DNA from 3 places in the Pseudocitrobacter cyperus genome. Region 2 is predicted to be linked to each of the others. Evidence: predicted binding sites of a transcription regulator. Region 2 holds the regulator's gene; each other region holds the start of a gene.
The links. Region 2 encodes Fur, which represses iron uptake genes when iron is present. Its sites were predicted from a motif close to ATAATAATGAGAACNACTATCAA; they were not measured.

Region 1: efeU (iron uptake transporter permease EfeU) is a predicted target of Fur. The motif match lies at 1,813-1,835, and genes of this name have one in related genera.
Region 3: exbB (tol-pal system-associated acyl-CoA thioesterase) is a predicted target of Fur. The motif match lies at 1,689-1,711, and genes of this name have one in related genera.

The regions. Positions count from the first base shown of each region.
Region 1 is NZ_JAYMYY010000001.1:925,368-929,624, forward strand. It holds gene efeO (iron uptake system protein EfeO) at 1-893, opposite strand, end outside; gene efeU (iron uptake transporter permease EfeU) at 929-1,762, opposite strand; gene putP (sodium/proline symporter PutP) at 1,980-3,488, opposite strand; gene putA (trifunctional transcriptional regulator/proline dehydrogenase/L-glutamate gamma-semialdehyde dehydrogenase) at 3,909-4,257, shown strand, end outside.
Region 2 is NZ_JAYMYY010000001.1:1,369,287-1,373,543, reverse strand. It holds gene tcuA (FAD-dependent tricarballylate dehydrogenase TcuA) at 1-1,158, opposite strand, end outside; gene tcuR (tricarballylate utilization LysR family transcriptional regulator TcuR) at 1,256-2,182, opposite strand; gene fur (ferric iron uptake transcriptional regulator) at 2,300-2,752, opposite strand; gene fldA (flavodoxin FldA) at 3,034-3,564, opposite strand; gene ybfE (LexA regulated protein) at 3,715-4,008, opposite strand; gene ybfF (esterase) at 4,138-4,257, opposite strand, start outside.
Region 3 is NZ_JAYMYY010000009.1:101,825-106,081, forward strand. It holds gene yghB (DedA family general envelope maintenance protein YghB) at 1-68, opposite strand, end outside; gene metC (cystathionine beta-lyase) at 334-1,521, opposite strand; gene exbB (tol-pal system-associated acyl-CoA thioesterase) at 1,773-2,507, shown strand; gene exbD (TonB system transport protein ExbD) at 2,514-2,939, shown strand; gene VSR74_RS21020 (methyl-accepting chemotaxis protein) at 3,273-4,257, shown strand, end outside.

The sequences.
Region 1 (4,257 bases), 440 kb from region 2:
ACAATTTTCTGCGCGCCGTCGATGTTGGCCTGGAAATCCCACAGGTCGGTGTGACTGTAGCGATCTTCTTCCCCGCTGATTTTACTGGCGGCGACCTCTTCGATAAGCCCCGCCGCACCGCCGACCACTTTTGACGGCGGGAAGGCTAACTCAGCAATCCGCTTTTGCAAATCAAGCACATCGCTGTAAAGCTGGTCAGCATACTTCTCCATACCTTTGGTGCTGTTGTCGCCGAACAGCGCTTTTTCCAGACGGTGAAAACCGGTAAATTTCGGGTCAGCCGCCTTCTGCTCGTAATCGTCTTCGCGGGCGTCAATGCTGCCGTCGAGGTCAGAGAAAAGCTCTGCGATAGGTTCAATACGCTCATAGTACTGGCGCGTCGGCGCATACAGCGACTTCGCCTTCTCGATATCACCCGCTTTCACCGCATCGGCAAAGGCTTTGGTGCCTTTTACCAGTTCAGCCGTTTGCGCAGTCACATAGGCTTTATATTCGGTAATCGCCCCACCGAGGCTAAGGACGGTGTTCGCTTTCGCCGCATCCGCTGTCGCCGCGCCTTTGACAATCAACTTACCTTTAGGGTTGGTCAGCAGGCCGCAGGTCATCTCATATTCGCCCGGTTGCAGGTTGGCGGTCATCTTCTGGGTGAAGCCCGGCGCGATATTCTCACGCTCCTCCACCACCATCACGCCCTTGAGGATCTCCCACTCCAGCGCCTTCTGGCTGTGGTTCTGGATGATAAACTGCGTTTTCCCCGCATTTACTGTCAGCGTCATCGGTTCACACTGTTTGTCATTTACCGTGACGTTGACTTTGGGAATATCAGCAGCCTGCGAGCAAAATGCTAAAGAGCACAGCGCAGCAATAGCGCTATGGCGAAAAATAGTGGTCATGTTCCATCCCTTTCAATGAGTAAAAGCCATTTGCCTTACGGGGCGATACGTGATGCTGCGTTTGGCACACGCGCCGGCCAGAAAAAGAGCGCCAGCGCAACAAGTAAATAGAGTAACCAGACAGCCACTTCGCTGACGCTTGGCGCTTCCTGGTAGCCAAATATGCCTTCCAGTAAGGTGCCAAAGAGCGAATGGGTGGTGAGCGTGCCGCTCAGGTCAAAAGCGACAGCCTGGAAGTGGTTCCACAACCCCGCCTCGTGGAAGGCGCGAATGGCTCCGGCAGCAAGACCCGCCGCCACCAGCAGAATAAACAGGCTGGTCCATTTGAAGAATGCGCCGAGGTTCAGGCGGATACCGCCCCAGTAAAGCAGGAAGCCAAGCACAATGGCCGTCGCCAGCCCAAGCACCGCGCCCAGCGGCGGCCAGATACCGAGATCCTGCTGGAATGCCGCCAGCAGGAAGAACACCGATTCAAGCCCTTCACGCGCCACGGCGAAAAAGACCATCATAACCAGCGCCCAGCCGTGATGATTCCCCCGCGCCAGCGCGTTATCCACCGCCTGCTCCAGTTGCTGTTTCACGTTACGTGAAACTTTTCGCATCCAGAACACCATCCACGTCAGGATCACAACGGCGATAACCGCGACGATACCTTCAAACAGTTCTTGCTCTTTTTGCGGAAATTCGCCGGTGGTTTCGTTGATAAAAATGCCCAGTCCCAGGCAGAGCGCAGCAGCCAGTAAGACACCAATCCACATCGCGCCTATTAAGCCACCACGCTGTGTGCGTTTCAGATAGCTGGCGATAAGACTAACAATAAGCGCGGCTTCCAACCCTTCGCGCAGCATAATCAGAAAAGGCACAAACATGTGAACGTCCTTAAATGTGAATCACAGTCAACACATGCAAAGAAAAGTAAATGTGAGTGATAGCGATTATCATTACGCAAAGACGAAATTCAAGTGAAATATGTTGGAAATGATAAGTAAATGTAAAAGCGGAGAGGACGAAAAATGGCGGAGGGTATTTTGTTTATTCGGCCTACATGAAGATCTGTAGGCCGAATAAGAGGTTAAGCGGTAAGGTTTATTCCGCCTGCAAACGTGACGGAGGCGCAGAGTGGTAATGCGCGTTAGCGTCGTCAAAACGTTGGCGCATCGCCGCGGATGGCGCTTTATCCAGCAGGCTGAAGATAACAATGCCGAGGCTACCGAAAATAAAGCCCGGAATAATTTCGTACAGGCCCAGCAGCTCGAAATGTTTCCAGACGATCACGGTTACTGCACCGATAATCATCCCGGCCAGCGCGCCGTTACGCGTCATTCGTGACCACAGCACCGAGAACAGAACAACCGGGCCAAACGCCGCGCCAAAGCCCGCCCAGGCATAGCTGACCAGTCCGAGAACACGGTTTTCCGGGTTAGCCGCCAGCGCAATCGCCACCAGCGCCACCACCAGCACCATCAAACGCCCTACCCACACCAGCTCTTTCTGGCTGGCGTTTTTACGCAGGAAAGCTTTGTACAGATCTTCCGTAATGGCGCTGGAGCACACCAGCAACTGGCAGCTCAGGGTCGACATTACCGCCGCCAGAATTGCCGAGAGCAAAATACCGGCAATCCATGGGTTAAACAGGATTTGCGCCAGTTCGATAAACACGCGCTCGGCGTTCTGACTTACCGGCCCCGCTAACGCCGGGTTATTCTGGAAGTAAGCGATGCCGAAGAAACCAACCGAGACCGCACCCGCCAGACACAGGATCATCCAGGTCATACTGATGCGACGCGCATGCACGATGCTGTGGTGAGAATCCGCCGCCATAAAGCGCGCCAGGATATGCGGCTGACCAAAGTAGCCAAGCCCCCAGCCCATCAGGGAAATGATGGCGACAAAGTTCAGCCCCTTCAGCATGTCAATGTTTTCAATGCTCTTCTGCTTGATGACTGCCATCGAATCATCAAGGCCGCCCACCGCCAGAATCACCATCACCGGCGTCAGAATCAGCGCGAAAATCATCAGGCTGGCCTGGACGGTATCCGTCCAGCTCACCGCCAGGAAGCCACCAATAAAGGTGTAGATGATGGTTGCCGCCGCACCCGCCCACAGGGCAGTTTCATAGCTCATGCCGAAGGTGCTTTCAAACAGACGCGCCCCGGCCACGATGCCGGAAGCACAGTAGATAGTGAAGAACAGCAGGATAACCAGCGCCGAGATAATGCGCAGTACACGGCTTTTATCTTCAAAACGACCGGTGAAGTAATCCGGCAGGGTCAGTGCGTTGTTGTTCGCTTCGGTGTGTACGCGCAGGCGTCCGGCAACCAGTTTCCAGTTGATCCACGCCCCGACGGTCAGGCCAATGGCAATCCAGCTTTCGGAAATCCCGGCGATAAAAATCGCCCCCGGCAGACCCATCAGCAGCCAGCCACTCATATCTGACGCGCCAGCAGAAAGCGCCGTCACGAATGGCCCGAGGCTTCGACCTCCGAGAATGTAGTCGTCAAAGTTTTTCGTCGATCGCCAGGCAAAAAAACCGATTAATATCATGCCAAAGATATAGACAAAAAAAGTCACCAGCATCGGTGTGCTTATATTCATTAAAACTCTCCAGATTTATTCGTCGACAACATCCGACTTGTCGTTATTCCCTTACCGGAACGAGGTAAAGGCCTGTACTGTTATTCAGGCGACCGTATCCTGACGGAAGCGAAGATTTTTCACAAACGATTTAACACCGCATTTACATCAAATGCATCCCTGTCTTAATACCATTTTCCTATAGGTTGCACTCCCTCACGCTTTTTAGGGTTGCACCGTTTAGAAGTGTTAACCAGCCCTCAAAATCAAGCTTTGAGATACATCGGTTACATTCCGTACCATCACTTTTTCTTTTAACAATAAATTCATTTCTCAGGTTGCAGTTGATGTCACATTTAACATGGTTGCACAAAGTTGCAACATGGTGGATATTCTTGCTACGCCAAAAAAGATGACGACAAAACAACAGGAGTAGATGGCATGGGCACCACCACCATGGGTGTTAAGCTGGATGAAGCAACCCGCGAGAGAATTAAAAGCGCAGCCACGCGAATTGATCGCACCCCGCACTGGTTAATTAAACAGGCAATATTTAATTATCTGGAGAAGCTGGAAAACGACGAAGTGTTGCCGGAATTACCGGCGCTGCTCGCCGGTGCGGCAAACGAAGGTGATGAGGCTCTCGCCGTCCAGGATGAGCCTCACCAGCCGTTCCTCGAATTTGCGGAGCAGATCCTGCCTCAGTCGGTGAGCCGTGCCGCCATTACCGCCGCCTATCGCCGCAGTGAAACTGACGCGGTGCCGATGCTGCTTGAGCAAGCGCGTCTGC
Region 2 (4,257 bases):
ACCATAATAGGGAGGGGTATCGATTGGGCGCGCCCAATGCGTTTTCGGTGGGGTAAGATTAGCCGTCGCGCAGTTATCCAGCGTGGTGTGATCGAACTGCCCTGGCTGACAGGCCTGATTATATTGCGTGATGGTATGGGTCAAACGTTCAGCATCAAGGCCTAACTGACGCGCAAGCTCATCCAGCGTGTTTGCCCGCGCGCCAGGGAATACTGGCGGCATGAAGTGACCGATGGCTTTACTGTCGATAATCGAATAGCCGATTTGCCCCGGTTGCTGGGCGACCAGCCGTCCCCAGATGGCATAGCGTTTGGGCCAGAAATCTTCCCCTTCATCATAAAAGCGTTCTGCATCACGGTTGACTACCAGCCCTAAAGAGACGCAGTCCACACGGGTACAAATGCCGCCATCATAGAGAGGCGCTCTGGCGTCAATCGCCACACAGTGGGACTGGGAAGGATCACCAATAATATCCGCACCCGCGTCAATCATAAATTTGAGCAGTACGCCCTGATTAAAGCGGGTACCGCGAATGAGAAAATTATCGGCAGGCCATTCTCCACGCGCATTCTGGCCCCAGGCCTCCTTCAGCCACTCCCGGTTGGACTCGAATCCCCCGGCGGCGAGTACGCAGGTTTTGGCCGTAATGCGCTCCTCTCCTGCCAGTGCAGCGACAAATTCGCCATTTTGCAGCTCCAGCGCCTGAACCGGGGTGTTATAGCGAATTTGCACGCCCAGTTTCTCCGCGCTGCGATAATAAGCATTCATCAGCGCTTTACCGCCGCCCATAAAAAAGGCGTTAGTCCGCGCGACATGCAGTGCGCCCGAAAGTGGGGGCTGGAAGTTAACGCCATGCTGGCGCATCCAGTCCCGGCAGTGCGATGAGGTGCGGATCACTAAACGTGCCAACGACTCGTTAGTGTTTCCTTCGGTAACACGCCACAGATCCTGCCAGAACTCCTCTTCGGGGTAGCTCTCCACCAGCACATCCTGTGGGGCGTCATGCATACAGCGCAAATTGCGGGTATGCTGGGAATTACCGCCGCGCCATTCACGAGGCGCGGCCTCAAGCAGCAGCACAGAAGCGCCGGCCTCGCGAGCGGTCAGTGCGGCACACAATGCCGCATTGCCTCCGCCGATCACCAGAACATCAACCATTGTCGACTCCATTACTATTTAACTAATTGTTAAATTTGTAATTGAAATGTATATGCTTGATGCGCGTTGCCGCTATGGCCTCTTGCTAAAGAGGCCTTTAGTTAACGTAAAGGGTTGCGCCTGGCCACGCGCCGGCTTGCGTGAGCTCTCGCATTACTTTGCTGAGTATTACGCGGGTTGCGAGACCAGCCGGAGAGAGTTCATCATCAGAGAGGCTGACCAGAAAGTTGGGGCGACTAAGGACTGGATTTTGGACATCGATCACTCTGAGTGCTTCGTGGTCGAGGTGGGATATCGCCGCCCCAGGCTGTAATGTGGCGCCAAGGCCGCTGCGTACCGCCTGCATCAGCAAGGCCAGGCCATCTATTTCGGTGACGACTTCCGGGGTCAGTCCGTGCTCCTGGGCAATGGCTTCAAGCCTGCCACGCAGGCCATGCCCCTGGCTTGGCATAATCAGCGGAATGTTTGCCAGTTGGGCAGGCGAGATACCGTCAGAGGAAATATCAGCCAGAAGGGCATGGGTGCCAATCAGGAAAAGTCTTTCTTCAAGAATCGGTCTTGCGCTCCAGCGCACAATTTTATCCTTCTGAAAAACAATCGCTAAATCAATCTGACGGGTGTTGATCATGCGTTCGAGGTTTCCGGAGAGACTTTCCACAACATGCAAACGAACGTCAGGGTAGCTTTCGCGCATCGCGTTGATAAAAGGCATGCCAAGCACGGAGGCGGTACTGGGCGCCATGCCTACGCTGATATGTCCGGAAAGACGCGCTTCGCGTGCGGCGAGCACCGCGTCATCGGCATGACGAAGCGCCAGTTGCGCCTGCGAGTAAAAAGCCAGCCCGGCGCTGGTGGGGGTGACGCCTCTGGAGGTGCGTTGCAACAGGCGTATGGAGAGGTCGTTTTCCAGTCGCGTCATCTGCTGGCTGAGCGCCGAGACGCCAATATTCAGATCGAGCGCCGCGCTGCCCATGCTTCCGGTCTCCACGATGCGGACGAAATATCGTAACTGTCGAAGTTCCATTTCCCTCTCCGGTACCTTAGTGTTTACATTAAAGTAACATTACGCCGAAGTGTGGAGGGTAAGCAACAGGCAATAAAAAAGCCAACCTGTTGGTTGGCTTTAGTAAAACAGTGACGACTATTTTTCTACCGCGTCGTGGGCGTGTTCATCTTCGCGGCAGTCACCCTCTGCACAGTGACCATACAGGTACAGGCTGTGGTTCGTTAAGCGAATGCCGTGTTTTGACGCGATTTCACGCTGGCGGGCTTCAATGGAATCATCGCTAAATTCAATCACTTTGCCGCAGTCGAGGCAGATCAGGTGATCGTGGTGATGCTGTTGGGTAAGTTCGAAAACGGACTTACCCCCTTCAAAGTTATGGCGCGTTACGATGCCCGCGTCATCAAACTGGTTAAGTACGCGATAGACGGTCGCCAGACCAATCTCTTCACCCATGTCGATCAGGCGTTTATATAAGTCTTCCGCGCTGACATGGTGATTGTCTGGTTCCTGAAGCACTTCCAGGATCTTTAACCGGGGAAGTGTGACTTTCAGGCCAGCCTTCTTTAATGCGGTATTGTTGTCAGTCATGCGGAATCTGTCCTGTTGCTAAACGATTGACTTCCCAACAGGGAAGTATCATAGAGAGTGCACCGGGTATAATGCGTCTCATTATAGAATGACCCTTTCTAAATGAAAACAGCAAGCCCTGGGCGAGTAAAGATTTCAAAAACGAGGCTTAACTAGCAAACCCGCTAAATTCTGCAGGTATTGTACAGATATGCGTTCAAAAGTTAAAAATTTGTAGCTATTATTTTGATTGCTTCTACCTATTAATGCGGCGTAATTTAACAATCACGCCGCATTAATGCTTAAGCGTTTTTGATCTCTTCCAGATGCAGCTCTTCAGAAACCTGTTTCACCCATTTTTCAACGCGTTCAGCGGTCAGTTCCGGCTGACGGTCTTCATCGATGGCCAGACCGACGAAATGGTCGTCATCGGCCAGTCCTTTGGAGGCTTCAAAGTGGTAGCCCGCAGTCGGCCAGTGACCAACGATGGTCGCGCCGCGCGGTTCGATGATGTCGCGGATAGTCCCCAGCGCATCACAGAAATATTCCGCATAATCTTCCTGGTCGCCGCAGCCGAACAGGGCAACCAGTTTGCCGTTGAAATCGACTTCTTCCAGCGTTGGGAAGAAATCATCCCAGTCACACTGCGCTTCGCCGTAGTACCAGGTCGGAATGCCCAGCAGCAAAATGTCGAATGCAGCCAGGTCTTCTTTGCTGCTCTTGGCAATGTCATGCACGTCGGCAACGTCTTTACCAAGCTGTTTCTGAATCATTTTTGCAATATTTTCGGTATTGCCGGTGTCACTACCAAAGAAGATGCCAACGATTGCCATGAGTTAAATAACCTCTTGAAACTTAATGATATGGTGGTGGCGTATTGCCCACAGATAAGGGCAATCATAGCAGAACAGAGAAAGGTGCGGAATCAGCAATCGTACCGGACTGCACTCTCTGCTACATGAAAGTGGGGTTTTGCGAAATTTTCAGACCTTTTCCTGCTCGTGAAGCAGGGCTAACTGGCTCATCAGAATCTCTTCGATAAGCTCACTGCGACTCATATCACGCGCTGCCGCCAGCTCGTTCAGAGCGTCAACGGCATCATTGTTCAGTTTCAGCTCGACGCGCTTCAGGCCGCGAACTTTATCGCGTTTTAATTGATTACGCTTATTGATGCGCAACTGCTCGTCACGCGAAAGCGGATTGGTTTTGGGTCTTCCCGGCCGACGCTCATTTGCGAACAAATCTAATGTCGTGCGGTCCGTTTGTTCTTTTGCCATGATTCAGAGTGACTTCGGGGAAACAAGCTACCGGGAAACGCCCGGTGCAGACAGCGCGCAATCATACATCAGTGCAACCGACACGCCAACGACCACGGCCATAATGGCGCGCGGTCGTTGAGTTTTTAATCAGTCTGCTAAATATCGGCGAATAGCGCGCAGCACCGCATCAGGTTTTTCTGCATGTACCCAGTGGCCTGCGCCAGCGATGACATGCGCACGAGCCTGCGGGAACTGCGAAAGCAGAGC
Region 3 (4,257 bases), on a different contig from region 2:
TGAGGATTCGCCAGCGCGGCAAAGTCATGCTGCCAGAGCGCGGCGACAATATCTTGAATGACGACCATGGACTTTCCTGTGGAACAGCATTTTTGTGTATTGTACTCCCGAATTGCCTGAAACTCTTTGATCCCCCACGCAACAACGCATGGGTGGCTGTTCAGGAATAAGAACAACCTGGGCGGTATGGGTTTACGCCGGGATGTTCGGGCAATTCGGCAGGCAGACTGTTCTCAAAATCATGAAGCGCGGCGAGGCTTTGCGCGGGGCCCACTTCAGGAACATTGCTAACCAGACAGCCCGACGAGAAACGTCGCCGGGCCTGTGGTCATTTTACACAATACGCGCAAAACCTGCTGCTAAATCCTGAATAAGATCGTCAATGTTTTCTAAACCGACATGTAAGCGAATCAGTGTGCCGGTAAAGTCGACTTCGCCGCCGGGGCGGATCTCGGCTAACTGCTCGGGTTGGTTGGGCAATATCAACGACTCAAAGCCGCCCCACGAATAGGCCATGCTGAACAGGGAGAAGTTGTCGAGATATGCGGAAAGTTCAGCATCGGTAAGCCGTTTTTTCAGCACGAATGAGAAGAGGCCGCTGCTGCCTGTAAAATCTCGTTTCCAGTATTCGTGGCCTTTGCTGCCCGGCAGCGCAGGATGGTTGACGCGGGCAACCTGCGGATGCTGTGCCAGCCATTGAGCAATTTTTACGCTGCTTTCGTGGTGCTGGCGTAAGCGTACACCAAGCGTGCGCAGGCCGCGGCTGGTCATATATGCCGTGTCCGCATCCAGCATCTGGCCCATCAGATAGGCATTTTCGCGCAGTTGCGCCCAGCAGCGTTCATTAGAAACAGCGGTGCCGACCATCGCGTCAGAGTGGCCAATCAGATATTTAGTGCCTGCCTGAATTGAGATATCAATGCCGAAATCGAGCGCCCTGAACAGGACGCCAGCGGCCCAGGTGTTATCAATCATGATAATCGCATCCGGGGCGACGTTACGCACGGCGGCGACAATTGCCGGAACATCGTGCACTTCCATGGTGATCGAGCCGGGAGATTCCAGGAACACGACCCTGGTGTTGGGCTGAATAAGGCTTGCGATGTCGCGGCCGATCAGTGGATCAAACCAGGTGGTCGTCACGCCGAGTTTGCCGAGAATTTTCGTGCAAAAATCCTGGCTCGGCTCATAGGCGGTATTGGTCATCAACACATGGTCGCCCTGTTCGACAAATGCCAGAATCGTATTGGCGACGGCCGCCGCGCCGCAGGGAAAGAGGGCGCAACCCGCACCGCCTTCCAGTTCACACATGGCTTCCTGTAGCGAGAAGTGCGTCAGTGTGCCGCGACGCCCATAGAAAAGCTCGCCTTTTGCACGATTGCGGGTGGCATGTTTTTTCGCTTCAACGGTGTCGAAAACCAGCGAAGAGGCGCGCTGAATGACGCTGTTAACCGAACCCTGCGTGTACTTTTTACTCCGCCCGGCGTTGACCAGCGCGGTATCCAGGTGCTTATCTGCCATTTTTATCCTGCCTATTTTTATACGTCTGGACGTCTAAACTAGCACGATTGTTGAAAGATGTACCCGCTGCTCTGACATAAAGCAGAAAATTTTATCAAAAAGCGCGGAGGTGACTTTTTTACTGCGTAAGCGCAAGGAAAATAAGTATGATTTAAGCCAGTATGCAAATACTAATGAGAACTACTATCAATTCGACGTCGTTTTGATATTATTATGCTCAGATTTTGTGAAATATGTCCTGGAGATACAGAGTGGGTAATAATTTGATGCAGGCGGATCTCTCCGTTTGGGGCATGTATCATCATGCCGACATCGTTGTTAAAGTGGTTATGATTGGTCTGATTCTGGCATCCGTAGTCACCTGGGCTATCTTTTTCAGCAAGAGCGCAGAGTTGTTCTCCCGGAAGCGTCGCCTCAAACGCGAACAGGCGCTGTTAGCGGAAGCCCGCTCTATCGATCAGGCGCACGAAATCGCCGCTGCTTTCCATGATAAAAGTTTAAGCACCCAACTGATTCATGAAGCGCAGGATGAGCGCGAGCTCTCTGCGGGTTCCGAAGATAATGAAGGCATTAAAGAACGTACCGGTTTCCGTCTGGAACGTCGCGTGGCGTTCGTCAGCCGTAATCTGAGCCGTGGTACGGGCTACCTTGCGACCATCGGCGCGATTTCCCCGTTTGTCGGCCTGTTTGGTACCGTGTGGGGGATCATGAACAGCTTCATCGGTATCGCTCAGACGCAAACCACCAACCTGGCCGTTGTTGCGCCGGGTATCGCTGAAGCCCTGCTGGCGACTGCGATTGGCCTGTTCGCCGCGATTCCGGCGGTTGTTATCTATAACGTCTTCGCTCGCCTGATCGGCAGTTATAAAGCGAATCTCAGCGACGTTGCGGCGCAGGTTCTGCTGCTGCAAAGCCGTGACCTGGATCTTAATGCCAGCGGTGTGACCCTGCCGGTACGTACCGCACAGAAATTACGAGTAGGTTGATGCCCCATGGCAATGCGTCTTAATGAAAATCTGGACGATAACGGCGAAATGCATGAAATCAACGTGACGCCGTTTATCGACGTTATGTTGGTTCTGCTGATTATCTTCATGGTCGCAGCCCCTCTGGCGACGGTAGATGTGAAGGTTAATTTGCCAGCGTCTTCCAGCCAACCGCAGCCGCGCCCGGAAAAACCGGTCTACCTGTCGGTAAAAGCGGATAAGTCGATGTTTCTGGGTAATGATCCCATTACCGATGAGAACATGGTTAACGCGTTGAACACGCTGACGGAAGGGAAGAAAGACACGACTATCTTCTTCCGCGCCGATAAAACCGTCGACTATGAAACGATGATGAAGGTGATGGACACCCTGCATCAGGCCGGTTATCTGAAGATTGGCCTGGTAGGGGAAGAACACGCAGGGACGAAGTAAAACCCTCACCCCGGCCCTCTCCCTTAGGGAGAGGGTGAAAACCGCATTCACCTGAACCCTGGCACTGTCGGTTCCCTCTCCCTTGAGGGAGAGGGTTAGGGTGAGGGGGGGAAACACCGCACATCCCCCCTAACTCCTCTCCCCTAATAAATATTCCCCGCTACATAATTATTTTTCGCTGCTTTAAATTAAATTTGTTTCTTTTTTAATGAGTCATAAAACGACCGTAAAGAATATATTCTTTCCTTCCGCTGGTAATGATTAATAAACTCTCTACGCTTATCTATGGCGCTCAATAATATTAATAAGACAACCTGTACAGTGCGGGAAAATATGGATAAATCAGACGCTTCATCTTCCGGTGTATCGCCGCGTGAAACCATCACCGTCCTGGCTATTCGTCAACGGGCTGACGGCCAGATGCTGGCGCTGGTCTGGCTGCTTTGGGGGATCTCGCTGGTTCTGGGATGGGCGTCCGGCAATGCGTTACTGCCCCTCTTTTTTGCCACGCCATTAGCGATTCTGGCGACATTAATCACATTTTTTTTTCGTGGTAGATTAATTTCTCGCCTGACATTTGCGTTTATCCTGATGGCATTTTCTGCATTACTTATCCAGCTTGGCGAGGGCGAAACAGAATATCATTTCTCGGTATTTGTTCTGTTGTCGGCATTACTGGCCTGGCGCGACTGGCGTCCGCTGGTGATGGGCGCTGCGGTTATCGCTGTTCATCATTTGGTCTTTAATTATTTACAGGAAAATAACCTGTATCACATCGTTATTTTTACCCATACCGGTTTGCATATGGTGGTGATGCACGGCCTGTTTGTGGTCGCGCAGACGCTCTTCCTGGTGGTGCTGGCGGTGCGTATGGCGCAGGATGCGGTTTCCGCCAGCGAAGTGGCGAAACTGGCGGCGGTGATTAATCGTGAGCCGGGAAGCCTGACGCTGGCGCGGGAAACGAAGGTGAGTCATTCACCTTTTGCCCGCACCTTTAGCCGCACGCTCGGCGCGATGCGCGCTACCTTAGAGCAGGTGAGCTACAGTGTTGGCCAGTTGCTGGAGGCATCACAAGCCATATTGCAGCGAAATACCGCGCTGTCGGAACGTACCGACAGCCAGGCAAATTCACTGGCCGTCGCTGCCAGCGCAATGGAACAACTGGCAAGTGCTGCGGCTCTCACCAGCGAAAAAGCGAGTGAAGCGCGAGAGCGCGTATTGCAGGCTTGCGACGTCGCGCAACAGGGCGGGGACAGCATCCGTGCGGCAACCGCATCCATGATGCGTATCCGCGATGAGTCGCGGCAGATTGACTGTA